One region of the Streptomyces cyslabdanicus genome, then DNA from elsewhere that is predicted to be linked to it. Evidence: riboswitches for the same ligand, from Rfam matches in the RefSeq annotation. Region 1 holds a riboswitch; each other region holds the start of a gene.
What was found. A riboswitch is a leader RNA that binds a small molecule or an ion and turns the genes downstream of it on or off. The one in region 1 is predicted to bind cobalamin.
Positions count from the first base shown of each region.

Region 1 (4,586 bases):
TCACGTCGGCGTCGGTCACCTCGGCGAGGGTGTCGGGGGACCAGCGTGGGTCGCGGTCCTTGTCGATGACCTGAGCACGGATACCCTCCGCCAGGTCGGGGCTGCTCAGGGCGGCGCAGGAGACGCGGTACTCCTGGTCGAGGACCGGCTCCAGCGATCCGAGACGGCGGGCGCGGCGCACGGCGGCCAGGGCGACCTTCACAGCGGTCGGTGACCTGGTGAGCAGGGTTTCGGCCGCTTCCTTGGCGGCGGGCTCGCCGTGGTCGAGCAGCCGGCTCACGATGTCCTCGACCGTCGCGGCTGCGAAACAGGGGTCGATCCATTCCCTCTGCTCCTCCAACTCCCCTTGCGGCAACGGTCGGGCATGGCGCGCCAGCACCTCCCGTACGGGCGTGTCGGCCAGGTCGTCGATGAGGGCCGGCAGGGTCGCTGACGGCACGTAGTGGTCGGCGAGCCCGCAGAGCACCGCGTCGCCGGCGCCGATCTGCGCACCGGTCAGCGCGAGATGGGTGCCCAGTTCCCCAGGGGCGAGGGCCAGCAGATGGGTGCCGCCGACGTCGGGGACGAAGCCGATGCCGGTCTCCGGCATGGCGATCCGCGAGCGCTCGGTGACGATCCGGACGCTGCCGTGCGCGGAGACGCCGACGCCGCCGCCCATCACGATGCCGTCCATGAGGGCGACGTACGGCTTCGGATATCGGGCGATACGGGCGTTGAGGTGGTACTCGTCGCGCCAGAAGGCGGCCGAGGCGGTGCCGTCCCCGTCGCGGACGTCGTCGTGGATGGCGCGGATGTCACCGCCCGCACACAGGCCGCGCGCCCCCGCGCCGCTGATGACAACGGTCTCCACGGCCGGGTCGTGTTGCCAGGCCGTCAGCGCCGCGTCGATGCGGCGCACCATCTCGTGGGTGAGGGCGTTGAGGGCCTTCGGCCGGTTGAGGGTGATATGGGCGGCCCGTCCGTCGGTGTGGAACAGGACGGGTTCCTCGGCGGCGGTCATCCGAACGCCTCCGTCAGGCCGCGGGCCATGAGGACACGCATGATCTCGTCGGTTCCTTCCAGGATCTGTTGGACGCGCGGGTCACGGACGATCTTCTCAAGGCCGTACTCGCTGAGGTAGCCGTAACCGCCGTACAGTTGGAGCGCCCGGTCGGTGGCCGAGCAGCCGGTGCCGGTCGGTGCGATCACGCCGTGCAGGCCCTGCACGCCGGGCGCCGGAATCAGCGGATCCGCGAGGCCTCCTACAGTCGAGGTATGCGCATCGTCTCCCTGCTGCCCGCCGCGACCGACATCGTCGCCGAACTCGGCCTTTCGGAGCAGTTGGCCGGCCGCACCCACGAGTGCGACTGGCCGCCGCGCGAGGTCGCCTCGGTACCCGTGGTGACCGGGGCGGACCTGGACCAGGACGCGCTCACCAGCCGGGAGATCTCCGCCGCCGTCGGCGGGGCGGCGCACTCCGGTTCGTCGCTCTACACCCTGGACACCGAGGCCCTGGCCGCCCTGCGCCCCGACGTGGTGCTCACCCAGGATCTGTGCGACGTGTGCGCGGTGTCGTACGAGAAGGTCAGCCAGGCCGTGCGGCTGCTCGACGCCGGCACCCGGGTCCTCAGCCTGGAGCCGCGCACGCTCGACGACGTACTGGACTGCCTGGTCACCGTCGGCGACCTGCTCGGCGTGCGCGAACGCGCGCAGCGGCGCCGGGCCGCGCTGCGGGCCCGCCTCGACCGGGTCCGCGACGCGGTCGCCGGCCTCGGCCGGCCCCGGGTGGTGGCGATCGAGTGGCTCGACCCGCTGTGGCCCGCCGGGCACTGGGTGCCCGAGCAGATCACCACCGCCGGGGGCGAGCCGCTGCTCGCCGCGCCCGGCGAGCACACCGGGCCGACGACCTGGGAGGCGGTGCGCGCCGCGCGGCCGGACGTGATCCTCGTCCTGCCGTGCGGCTTCCCTCCCGAACGCACCCTGCGGGAAGCCGCGTTGCTCACCGGGCTGCCCGGCTGGACGGATCTGCCCGCCGTACGGTCCGGCCGCGTCTGGGTACTGGACGGGCCGTCCTACTTCAACCGGCCGGGACCTCGGGTGGTGCGCGGGGCGGAGGTGCTCGCCCAGGTCCTGCACGGCGTGCAGGCCGGCGAGGCGGTCACGTCGGCGGAGGCCCGGCCGTTCCCGGAGCGGTGACGAGGGACCGGTCGCCTCGCGTGGACGGGCCGCCCCGCGTGGACGTACGCGCCAGGGCGCGCGCGCGTCCTGGCACGCACGGGCCGCCTCAGGAGTCCGTGGGTCGCCGTGGCGGGGTGATGGCGTACAGGCCGAGGATCTCCGGCAGGGGCGCCACACCCGGGCCGCCGTCCCGTACCCAGGCGACGATGTCCTCGGTACCGCCCTCGTCGTTGACGAGCCCGAGCCAGACCGGCCGCGCACCGGCCGCCCGGCCCGCGGAGGACGGCTGGACCACGATGACGTTCGCCTGCTCACACACGTCGAGGCAGTCGGAGATGCGCACCGGCACCTCCGCCCGCAGCCGCGCGGTCTGCGCCGCGTGGTCGACCCCGGGCACCTTGGGGCTGCCGCAGCAGCAGTCGCGGCACACGACGACCCGGCACGGCACCGAACCGCTCCCCGCCACGGCACCGCCCGGCGCCTCGTCCGTCGGCATTTCAGGCACGCCGCACCACTCCCCTCCCGGGGAGATCCGCCCCGGTGTCGCTCGAGGAGGCGACCGCGTGAGTCTCCTGGCTCCCGGGTCTTCGCTCGTCCCGCCTTCCCACCCCGGGCGGGGCGGTGGCATCCCGGAACTCGCTCACCGGTCACAGTGGCGGGACCGCGCCGGATTCACACCGGCTTCCTCGGACCGCCGTCGCCTTATGTCGCCGGTCATCATCCCATGATCGGTTCCGCCCGCCCCTCCGCACCGGCCGGCGTCGCTCATCCCTGGCACCGCGGGCACCAGACCGTACGGCGTCCGCCGACGCGGTGGGAGCTCAGGAGCCACCCGCAGCGGGGACACATCGGATCCCTGTCGTCCCTGTGCCCGGTGAGCCAGGAGGGCCTCGACGGCACGCACCCGGCACGCACGGATGTCTCAAGGACCCGCCGCATTCGCGCACGGACACGCCGAACCTCGGTCTCGCTCAGGTCCCGCGCCGGGGTCCGAGGAGCCACCCTGGCCCGCCAGAGGATCTCGTCGCACAGGAGGTTCCCGAGGCCCGCGATCACGGACTGGTCCATCAGCGCGCTCTTGACGGCACGCCGTCGTCCCGACAGCAGCTCCCGGAACTCCGCTCCGCGCACGGTGAGGGCATCGGGACCCAGACCGTCGGTGATGCGCTCGACCTCCGTGTCGTCGACCAACCGCACGCCCTGGAGCTTGCGTTGATCGCGGTAGCGCAGTTGCCGGGAGTCGTCGAGCGTCAGCAGGATGCGGTCGTGCCGTTCGACCGGTTCGTCCGGGGAACAGCACCGAAGCGACCCCGTCATGCCGAAGTGCCACACCAGTGTGGGACCGTCGTGATCCGTCGGCACGAACAACCACTTGCCGTGCCGCCACGCCTCCCCCAGACACCTGCCCTTCAGTTCCCTCCGCAGCCGCTGCGCGCTGACACCCCGCAGCACCCCGGCGTCCCGCACCTCGACGTCCGTGACACGCCGGTGCCCGCCGCAGGCCATCAGCACCTCGCGGAATCCCTCGACATCCGGCAGTTCGGGCATGCGTGCGTCCGGGCTCCTGGTCGTACGGTCATCGGACCGCCGTACGCGGCGACGAGTACCCGTGAAGGGCGAGCCCACGCGCTCGGCACCGTGCTCCGGGGCCTCATGCCTCCGATCGGACGCGAGCCGGTTTGACGGACGGCCCGACCGGGACACCCATGGCACGTGATCCCGTCCAAGGTCGACGAAACGCTCCCGGAACTGGCGCCCTTCGTCCACGCCGTGCAGGGCCGAAGGCCCGACGACGGCACGTGGTGCGAGGCGTGGACGGTGCGTGACGTCCTGGTCCACCAGACGGGGAACGCCGAGGAACTGGCCCGGGTGCTACGAGCTTTCCTCGCGGGCACACCCGTGGAGACCAGGAGCTTCGAGCGTGAGGCTCCCTACCGGCGGATGTCGGACGCCGAGCTCTGGGCGGCGTTCATGACCAACTGCGAACAGCTCACCGAGATCACCGCGGCCGCCGCGCGGGCCCTGTCCCCGGACACCGAGGTCATGTGGACCGGCCGTTGCGTGAAGGTCCCCTTCTTCGCGGAACACATGCGTGAGGAACTGATCCTCCACCGCTGGGACCTGACCGGCGACGACCGGACGGCCGTGGAGTCCCTGACCGAGCCGTGGATGACCGAGCACAGCGTGGTGTCGGTCGGCCGGCCCCTGCTGGTCCGGGGCCGCGCCGGTCTGGACCTCGGGGCCGAGGGGCAGGTCGAGGGCCGCCTGCGCACTCCGGGCACGGACGACGTCGTGGTGACCGCGGACGCGGAGGGCGGCACCGTCCGGTTCGCCGCCCCCGAGGGCCCGGCCACGATCGAAAGCGACGCGGCGACACGCGTCCTGCTCCTGTGGGGCCGCCGCCCCGCCGACCCCACCCGCTGGCACAG
Region 1 is NZ_JBQRUW010000012.1:128,920-133,505, reverse strand. Features, by position in the region: gene ACTYVM_RS09095 (enoyl-CoA hydratase/isomerase family protein) at 1-1,000, opposite strand, end outside; partial or broken gene ACTYVM_RS09090 (acyl-CoA dehydrogenase family protein) at 997-1,176, opposite strand; gene ACTYVM_RS09085 (cobalamin-binding protein) at 1,255-2,175, shown strand; gene ACTYVM_RS09080 (hypothetical protein) at 2,264-2,653, opposite strand; cobalamin riboswitch at 2,723-2,845, opposite strand; gene ACTYVM_RS09075 (Fpg/Nei family DNA glycosylase) at 2,923-3,705, opposite strand; gene ACTYVM_RS09070 (maleylpyruvate isomerase N-terminal domain-containing protein) at 3,871-4,586, shown strand, end outside.

Region 2 (4,586 bases), on a different contig from region 1:
CGAGGGACATGCCGACCAGGACCGTGGCACGGCCCGCGTCGGGGGCCGTTGAGGGGGCGCTCGTACGGTTCTGGCTCATGACGCGGGCCCCTCGGGAAGCAGTCCGTTCCACCGGATGTGCGGCCTGTCGTGCCGCGGGTGCCGCTCCACGGTCGCGTCGACTCCGTAGGCGCGCGCGATCGTGGCCGAGGTGAGCACCTCGGAGGCGGGTCCGTGGGCCACCAGGCGGCCGTCGAGCAGCACGGCGACGTCGTCGCAGTAGGCGGCGGCGAGTTCGAGGTCGTGCAGGGCCGCGACGGTGGTGATACCGAGCCCACGCACGGTTTCGAGGAAACCGAGCTGGTAGCGCAGGTCCAGGTGGTTGGTGGGCTCGTCCAGCAGGAGCACCCCGGGTTCCTGGGCCAGGGCCCGCGCGAGCTGGACCCGCTGGCGCTCGCCGCCGGACAGGGACGACCAGGTCCTGTCGAGCAGATCGCCGACGTCGGTGGCGGCGACGGCCTCGGCGAGCACCGACCGCTCGTGGTCGGCCGCCGCGCCCGCCACGACGGGCCACCGCCCGCGGTGCGGCGTGCGCCCCAGGTCGACGACCTGACGGGCCGTCAGCGGCAGTGCGGTATCGGCCTGCTGTTCCATGAAGGCCACCCGCCGCGCGCGCCGGCGGGCCGGCAGGGCGTACAGGTCGCCGCCGTCGAGGAGGACCCGGCCCGTCCGCGGCCGGCGCAGCCCGGCCAGCGCCCGCAGCAACGTCGTCTTGCCGGCCCCGTTCGGCCCGAGCAGGCCGGTCGTCCTGCCGGGGGCGAAGGCGAGCGTCACGTCCGTCAGCAGCGTGGCGCCGTCGACGCGCACGCCGACGCCCTCGGCGCGCAGCCCCAACGGGTTCGCAGCGATCACGGCTGACCTCCCGAGGCGGACCTGCCGCCTGCCCGGCGCCACAGCAGCCACGCGAAGAACGGCGCGCCCAGCCCGGCGGTGACGACGCCGACGGGGATCTCCTGGTCCGGGAGCACCGAGCGCGCCACGATGTCACTGCCCACCAGCAGGGACGCCCCGACGAGTGCGGACAGGGGCAGCAGCAGGGCGTGGCGCGGGCCGCAGACCAGGCGGACGACGTGCGGCACGACCAGGCCGACGAACCCGATGACACCGGTGTGGGCGACCAGGCACGCGGTCACCAGCGCGGCCGTGGCGACCAGGGCCCAGCGGGTGCGTTCGACGTGGACGCCGAAGGAGCGGGCCGCGGTCTCGCCGAACGCGAACGCGTCCAGGTCCCGGGCGGCCGCGACCATGACCAGCGTGCCGACGACCGCCACCGCGGTCAGGAAGACGGCCGTGCCCCACCGCACCCCGGCCACCGAGCCCAGCGTCCACTCCATGACACCGCGGGCGGCGTTGCGGTCGCCGAGAACGAGCACGACGAACGAGGTGTACGCGCCGCACATCTGCCCCACCGCGATGCCGGCCAGCACGGTCCGCGCGGCCGGCAGGGACCGGGTGCGCGCGGCGGCCAGCGCCAGCACGACGACGACGGCGAGCAGGGCGCCGGCGAAGGCGGCCGCCGGGAGCGCGCCGACCGCCGTGGCGCCGGAGGCTCCGACGCCGAGGACGATCACGGTGACCGCGCCGACGGCGGCGCCGTTGGAGATCCCGAGCAGGTAGGGGTCGGCCAGGTCGTTCCCCGTCAGGGTCTGCAGCACCGCGCCGCAGACCGCGAGCCCGGCGCCTGCCGCGGCGGCTCCCAGAACCCGGGGCAGTCGCAGCTGCCAGACGATCTGGTCGTCCAGCAGCGTGACGGGGGAGCCGCCGAGGCCGAGCCGGCGCAGCACGACGCCGGCCACGACGTGCGGCGGCTCGTGGACCGAACCCACGGCGAGGCCGAGCAGGACGGTGACCAGCAGCAGGACCACGGCAACGGTCAGGCCCGCCGCCGCGCGACCCGCTCCCGCGGGCCGTGCGGCGGGACGATCCTCCACCGTCATGAACGCGGGTGCAGCTTGCTCAGGCCGGCCGAGACCAGGGCGGCACCGTCGGCGAGGCGCACGCCGGGCGTCGTCTCGGAGAACGGCACGACCACGAAGGCCCGGTGCCGGACGGCGGTGAGCTTGCTGAGCACCGGGTCGTTCTCCAGGTAGTCGATCCTGGACTGTGCGCTGTCCCAACCGGCGTCCGCGAACACGATGACGTCCGGGTCCGCCGCGGCCACCTTCTCCCAGCTCACGGTCTTCCAGCCACCGGGCAGCGTGCCGAAGACGTTGTGGGCGCCGACGGCGTCGAGCACGAGCTGGGGTCCGCCGTGGCCGGCGCCGACGAACGGGGCCTTGGTGTTCGAGTCGTACCAGAGCACGTTCAGGCCCTTGCCCGCCGCCTTGGCCCTGAGGTCGGCAAGCTGCTGCTTCTGCTCCTTCCGGAGAGCGGCGGCGCGCGGTGCGACACCGAACACCTCGGCGATGTCGCCCACTTCGTCCCACACCGCCTGGAAGGACACTGGCGGCACCTGCTTGCTGTCGGCGCAGCCGAACGGCGACAGGTAGGACTCGATGCCCTTGGAGCCCAGATCCGCCCGCGTGCCCGCCACCTTGTCGCTGAACGCGCTGGCGTAGGAGGCGTAGAGGAAGTCCGGACGCGCCGCGAGGAGCTTCTCCTTGGTCGGGTACTCCTTGGACAGCACCGGGACGGCGTCGTAGGCCGCCTTCCACTTCGCCGGGACCGCGTCGTCGAGGAACGCCGTTCCGGCCATCTGCGACTGCAGGCCGAGGGCCAACGCCACTTCGGTGGCACCCTGGTTGAGGGTGACCAGCCGGCTCGGCGGTGCCGCGACGGTCGTGGTGACGCCACACCTGCTCACGCTCACCGGCGCCGGGCGGCTGCTCCCGGCCGCCGCGGCGGGCTTGTCGGCCGCGGGCGCACCCGTACAGGCGCCGAGCGCACCGACGAGCAGGAGCGCGGCAGCGGCGAGGCCGGGGCGTAGGGAAGGCGCGGGGCGTGTGAAACGCGCGGCGCGCAGGGAACGTACGGCGCGTAGGGAACGTACGGCGCGTAGGGAACGTACGGATCGAAACGGACGCAGGGGACCGCTGGGCACGATGCTCTCCAAAACCCTCGTGGAACATGTCGCGCCGTGACCGGTCTCCTGGCTTCCGCGTCAACGCTCCGAGGCCGACCTTCCCAGGTGGCTCGTTCCCGATCCACCCAGTGGCCCTGACCGCTCCGGGAGCCGTCAGCGAGGGCCGCGGAACTCCGCGGCTACAGTGGCGAGGGCCGCACCGGCTTCCGACCGGTTTCCCGTACACCACGGCAGTCATACGCTACCAAGCCGCTGGTGGCGCAGCCGCGAGAGTGTCCCGTAGGGAGCACCGCCATGCGCAGCGCGCGGTACCGGCAGCGAAGCGCTTGACCCTCACGTGGCGTCAGGCCGCATGGTCGGTGGCGTGGAAGAGCACCTGACCGTGGGACGTGTGGCCGAGTTGGCCGACGTGACCGTCCGCACGCTGCATCACTACGACGAGATCGGCCTCGTGCAGCCGTCCGCGCGGACCTCGGCCGGGTACCGGGCCTACTCGGCGGGCGACGTGGAGCGACTGCGGGGGGTGCTCGCCTACCGGCGGCTGGGCTTCGGACTGCGCGAGATCGCGGATCTGGTCGACGACCCGGCCACCGACGCGGTCGCGCACCTGCACCGGCTGCGCGGCCTGCTGCTGGAACAGCGCGACCACGCTGCCGCCATGGTGGCGGCCATCGACACGGAACTGGAGGCACGGGCCATGGGGATCAGGACGCCACCGGAGGAACAACTGAAAGTGTTCGGCGCGCAGTTGTACGAAGTCATCGGGTCCGCGTACCCGGCGACGCGGCGTACCGAGCCGCGGATCGCCGCGAGGATCTGGGACGCGCTCGGGGACGCGCGGACGGTACTGAACGTCGGGGCCGGCACCGGCTCCTACGAGCCCCCCGACCGTGACGTGATCGCGGTGGAACCGTCGGCGGTCATGCGGGCGCAGCGTCCCGCGGGCGCGGCGCCGTGCGTGGCCGCCAGCGCGGAAAGCCTTCCGTTCGAGGACCAGTCCTTCGACGCCGCGATGGCGGTCAGCACCGTTCATCACTGGGCGGACCCTGTCGCGGGGCTGTGCGAGATGCGGCGCGTGGCCCGCCGGGTGGTGGTGTTCACGTACGACGCGAGTGCCACCGGCTGGGGTGAGCGGTTCTGGCTGACTCGCGACTACCTGCCCGAATTCGCCGACCTGCTCGCCGACTGGCCTTCACTGGCCGACCTGACCCGCGCGATCGGGGGCCGCGCGGAGCCGTTGCTCATCCCGTGGGACTGCGCTGACGGCTTCTTCGAGGCCTACTGGCGCCGGCCCGAGGCATACCTGGACGACCATGTGCGCCGCGCGGTGTCCGTATGGACCAGAGTCGGGCCGGAGGCCGAGCAGCGGGCGGTCAACAGGCTCCGCGACGACCTCTCCTCAGGCCGGTGGGCCGAGCGCAACCGCGACCTCGTCGCTCTCGACACGGCAGAACTCGGCCTGCGCCTGCTCGTAGCCTGAACCGGCCGGTCCAGCCCAGCAGCGGCACCAGGGCACCCCGGAGCG
Region 2 is NZ_JBQRUW010000003.1:141,670-146,255, forward strand. Features, by position in the region: gene ACTYVM_RS02855 ((2Fe-2S) ferredoxin domain-containing protein) at 1-79, opposite strand, end outside; gene ACTYVM_RS02860 (ABC transporter ATP-binding protein) at 76-891, opposite strand; gene ACTYVM_RS02865 (FecCD family ABC transporter permease) at 888-1,976, opposite strand; gene ACTYVM_RS02870 (ABC transporter substrate-binding protein) at 1,973-2,842, opposite strand; cobalamin riboswitch at 3,101-3,306, opposite strand; gene ACTYVM_RS02875 (MerR family transcriptional regulator) at 3,414-4,541, shown strand.
Region 2: another riboswitch for cobalamin. It lies ahead of ACTYVM_RS02870 (ABC transporter substrate-binding protein); the one in region 1 lies ahead of ACTYVM_RS09080 (hypothetical protein).

Region 3 (4,586 bases), on a different contig from region 1:
GTCGCACAGGGTGTCCACGAACGCGGTGTTGCCGCTGAGTTCGTGGGCGCGGTAGAAGAGCACGCCGACGGTCGGGCGGCCTTCCACGAAGGCGCGTTCGCCGTGGACGCCGTACTCCGGCATCCGCTGCGGCTCCTCGAAGCCCTCACCGGTCAGCAGCACCGTGTCGGACAGGAACCGGGCGAGTTCCGCGAGGTTCTCCGGGCCGCCCTCGACGAGGTACTTCAGCGCCTCCGCCACGACTCCGGCCGGCACCGACGACTCGGCCATCAGCTCGGCGTCCGGTACGGCCTCTCCGCCCAGCAGCACCGTCGGGACGCCGGAGGCCCTCAGCGCGGCGAGCCCGTCCTCCCAGGCGCGCTTGCCGCCGAGCAGCCGTACGACGGCGATGTCCGCGCCGTCGAGCAGCGCCGGAAGCTCCTCGCCGACGTCCACGCGGGTCGGGTTGCCGATCCGGTAGGAGGCCGCCGAGGCTCGGGCGGCGAGCAGATCGGTGTCGGCGGTCGACAACAACAACACTGTGCTCATGCGGGCGCTCCCGGTGGAATGAAAGGCAGTCCTTGCGGCGCGCCGGACTCGATGAGCCGCCACAGCGCGTCCGTGTCCGCGTGCTGTTCGATCAGGTCGCCGAGCCGGTCGAGCTGCTCCTCGCGCAGTGCGGCGAACGAGGTGTCGGGCGCCGGCACGAAACGCCGGCCGGCGGCGGCCGCCACCTCGCGCAGGAAGGCCCGGCGGAAGCCGTCCGACTCCAGGGAGCCGTGCCAGTGGGTGCCCCAGACGGCACCGACCCGGCACCCGTCCAAGAAGGGACTTCCGCCGGTGACTTCGGCGACCCCGTGGTGGATCTCGTACCCCTCGACCCGTTCGCCGAGGGCTTCGCCCTGCGGCCGGGTGAGGGTCTTCTCGCGGGCGAACCGGACGCGTACGGGCAGCAGTCCGAGGCCGTCCACGTGTCCGGCCCGCGACTCGACGTCGTCCTCGACGTGCTCGCCGAGGAGCTGGAAGCCGCCGCAGATGCCGAGTACGGGCCGCCCGTCCGCCGCCCTTCTCGCGAGGGCGCGCGCGAGCCCGCGCTCCCGCAGCCACTCCAGCGCCCTGACCGTGCCCCGCGTGCCGGGTACGACGACGAGGTCGGCGTCGGTCAGTTCCTCGGGTCGGTCCACGAACCGCACGACGACGCCCGGTTCGGCGGCGAGCGCGTCGACGTCGGTGAAGTTGGACATCAGCGGCACGGCGCAGACGGCGACCCGCAGCACGTCCTCGCCGACCGGCGGCGCCACGGTGGACTCCCGCACGGCGCCCCGCAGGGAGACCCTCAGCCCGTCTTCCTCGTCGATGCCGAGCCCGTGCCGGAACGGCAGCACGCCGTACGTACGCCGTCCGGTGAGCCCGTGCAGCATGTCGAGGCCGGGTTCGAGCAGGGAGACGTCGCCGCGGAACTTGTTGACGAGGAACCCGGCGACGAACTCCTGGTCCTCGGGCGACAGCAGGGCGAGCGTGCCGAAGAAGGAGGCGAACACCCCGCCGCGGTCGATGTCGCCGACGACGAGCACGGGCAGCCGCGCGCCGCGCGCGATCCCCATGTTGACGATGTCGGTGCGGCGCAGGTTGATCTCCGCCGGGCTGCCCGCCCCCTCGCAGATCACCGCGTCGTACGTGCTCCGCAGCTCGGCGAGGCAGTCGAGGACGGTGCCGAGAAGCTTCTGCTGCCGCCCGCCGTGGTAGCCGCGGGCACTCATCTCTCCCACCGGCTTCCCCAGCAGCACCACCTGGCTGCTCTGCTCGCCGCCCGGCTTGAGCAGCACCGGGTTCATCAGCGCGGTCGGCTCGACGCGGCACGCCTGGGCCTGCATGGCCTGCGCCCGCCCGATCTCGGCGCCCTCGCGGGTGACGAAGGAGTTGAGGGACATGTTCTGCGCCTTGAACGGGGCGACCTTCACGCCCTGGCGCACCAGCCACCGGCAGATGCCGGCCGTGACGACGCTCTTCCCGGCGTCGGAGGTGGTGCCGGCGACGAGCAGACCGCCGCTCATGACGTCCGTCCTCTCTTCAGCAGCCGTACGCCCGCGCACACGCCGAGCGCGAGCCAGCCCACACGGCGGGAGAGCCGTACCGCGCGCTCGATGTCACCCGGCCGGACGGCGCGTCCGGCGCCGTTGAGCACGGGGCGGTGCTCCACGCGCCCGGCGTACGAGAGCGTGCCGCCAAGGCGCACCCCGAGCGCCCCCGCGAACGAGGCTTCCACCGGACCGGCGTTGGGGCTCGGGTGCTGGCCGGCGTCGGCGCGCCAGGCGCGTACGGCACCGCGCGCGTCGTCTCCCGCGACGGCCGCCAGGGCGGCGGTGAGCCGCGCCCCCGGCCAACCGGCGAGGTCGTCGAGCCGGGCCGAGGCCCAGCCGTAGCGGCGGTAGCGGGGGGACTTGTGCCCGACCATGGCGTCCAGGGTGTTGACCGCGCGGAAGCCGAGGAGCCCCGGCACACCGGCGGCGGCGCCCCACACCAGCGCGCCCACCACCGCGTCGGAGGTGTTCTCGGCGACGGACTCGACCACGGCGCGGGCGATCCCGTCGGCGTCCAGCGCCTGCGGGTCGCGCCCGCACAGATGCGGCAGCCGCGCCCGGGCGCCGTCGATGTCCCCGGCCTCCAGCGCGCGCCCGATCACCCGCGCCTCCCGGGCGAGGGAGGTCCCGCCGACGACGGCCCAGGTGGCGGCGGCGGTCAGCGCGACGGACGCGGTACGGGAAGGACGCAGGGCGGACGCGGCCAGCGCGGCCGACGACACGACGCCCCCCACGCACACGGCGGTGTGCAGGGCGCCCCAGCCGCGGTGGTCCCGCCACAGCGCGCGTTCCACGGCACCCGCGGCCCGTCCGAACACGGCGACGGGGTGCCCGCGGCGCGGATCGCCGAGGAGCAGGTCACCGAGGAGGCCGGCGGCGGCGCCGTACGCGAAGTCGCGATCGGCACCCATCGGGTCAGCCGGTCGTGCGGTCGGTCAGTGAGTTACTGGTGAACCTCGGTCGGCAGCCGCGCATGGCGATACATGTCCTCACTCAGGGTGTCCACGCCCTGGTTCGACGAGACCGGCGGTGAGAGTTCCTGACTCCCGGGGATGTTCATCCCCGGTCACAGTGGCGGGACCGCGCCGGATTCGCACCGGACTTCCTCTCCTGCCGCCGTATGTGGCTACGGCAGTCCACCACGCACCGCGAACACCCGTCAACCTGCCGTTGACCTGCGCAGGGGTACTGAGATGAGGCCCACACCCCGGGGCGGGCCGGACGGGAAAACCCGCCCTTCCCGGGCCGTCGCGGGGACGGTCCGGCAAGAGCGGGTGACGTGGTGACGTGTGGGTCGGGCGGGACCCGTCACGCGGATCCGACCCGGTCGCCAGGGTCCCGGGCGCGCCGGGCAGTACGGCTACGCCATGATCAGGTGGATCCCGTAGGCCACCGCGGCGGCGCACGCGGCGAAGCAGGCGTAGGCGCCGGTGACCGCGAGGACCCCGCTGCCGTCGCCCTGGGCGACGGCCCGCTCGCGGCGGGAGAGACCGGCGATGCCGAGGGTGAACAGGGCCACGAGGCCCACCGTGACGCCGAGGCTGACGCCGAAGACGGAGCCGAGGGCCGCCCAGTCGATCTTCATGGTGTTCTCTTCCTTCTGCCTGGACGCGGGCTCAGACGGCGGCGGCCGGCGGGGGCGCGACGGACGCGGGGTCGGTGGCGGGCGCGGAGGGCTGGGCGGGGATCGTGGCCGTGAGCGCGTCGGTCACCGGGGAGGCCGGGGGCGGGATGACGGCGGCGATGGCCTGGGTGACCACGCCGGCCGGCTCCTCGGTTTCGGCGTCGGTGCCGGTGTTGTTGACGTTGGTGTGGTCGACGACCTCACGGCGGGAGATCTTCCAGATCGCGGCGCTGGAGGCCACCAGGAACACGGCGACGAGGCAGGTGCCCCAGGCGCCGAGCCGGGTCACGGCCTCCGCGCCGGCCCCGACCAGAGCCGCGGCGGGCAGGGTGAGCGCCCACGCGACGGCCATGCGGGTCGCGGTGGACCAGCGGACCACGCCGCCCTTGCGGCCCAGGCCCGCGCCCATCACCGAACCCGAGACGACGTGCGTGGTGGACAGGGAGAAGCCGAGGTGGGAGGAGGCCAGGATGGCGGTGGCCGCGCTGGTCTGGGCGGCGAAGCCCTGCTGCGGCTGGAGGTCGGTCAGGCCCTTGCCCATGGTGCGGATGATGCGCCAGCCGCCGATGTAGGTGCCGAGCGCGATGGCCAGACCAGCGGAGAGGATGACCCAGGTGGGAGGGTTCGAGCCGGGGGCGAGGGCGCCGCCGGTGACCAGGGCGAGGGTGATGACGCCCATCGTCTTCTGCGCGTCGTTGGTGCCGTGGGCCAGCGAGACCAGGCCCGCGGAGGCGATCTGCCCCGCGCGGTGGCCCTTCTCGGCCGCCCTGCCGTGCGATCGCGACTTGCTGCCGATGCCGTACGACAGCCGGGTCGCGACCAGCGCGGCCAGACCAGCGACGACCGGGGCGGCGACCGCCGGGATGAGGACCTTGGTGAGCAGGACACCGCCGTGCACGGCG
Region 3 is NZ_JBQRUW010000001.1:51,662-56,247, reverse strand. Features, by position in the region: gene cobN (cobaltochelatase subunit CobN) at 1-528, opposite strand, end outside; gene ACTYVM_RS00290 (cobyric acid synthase) at 525-2,033, opposite strand; gene ACTYVM_RS00285 (cobalamin biosynthesis protein) at 2,030-2,971, opposite strand; cobalamin riboswitch at 3,075-3,216, opposite strand; gene ACTYVM_RS00280 (hypothetical protein) at 3,421-3,645, opposite strand; gene ACTYVM_RS00275 (inorganic phosphate transporter) at 3,677-4,586, opposite strand, start outside.
Region 3: another riboswitch for cobalamin. It lies ahead of ACTYVM_RS00285 (cobalamin biosynthesis protein); the one in region 1 lies ahead of ACTYVM_RS09080 (hypothetical protein).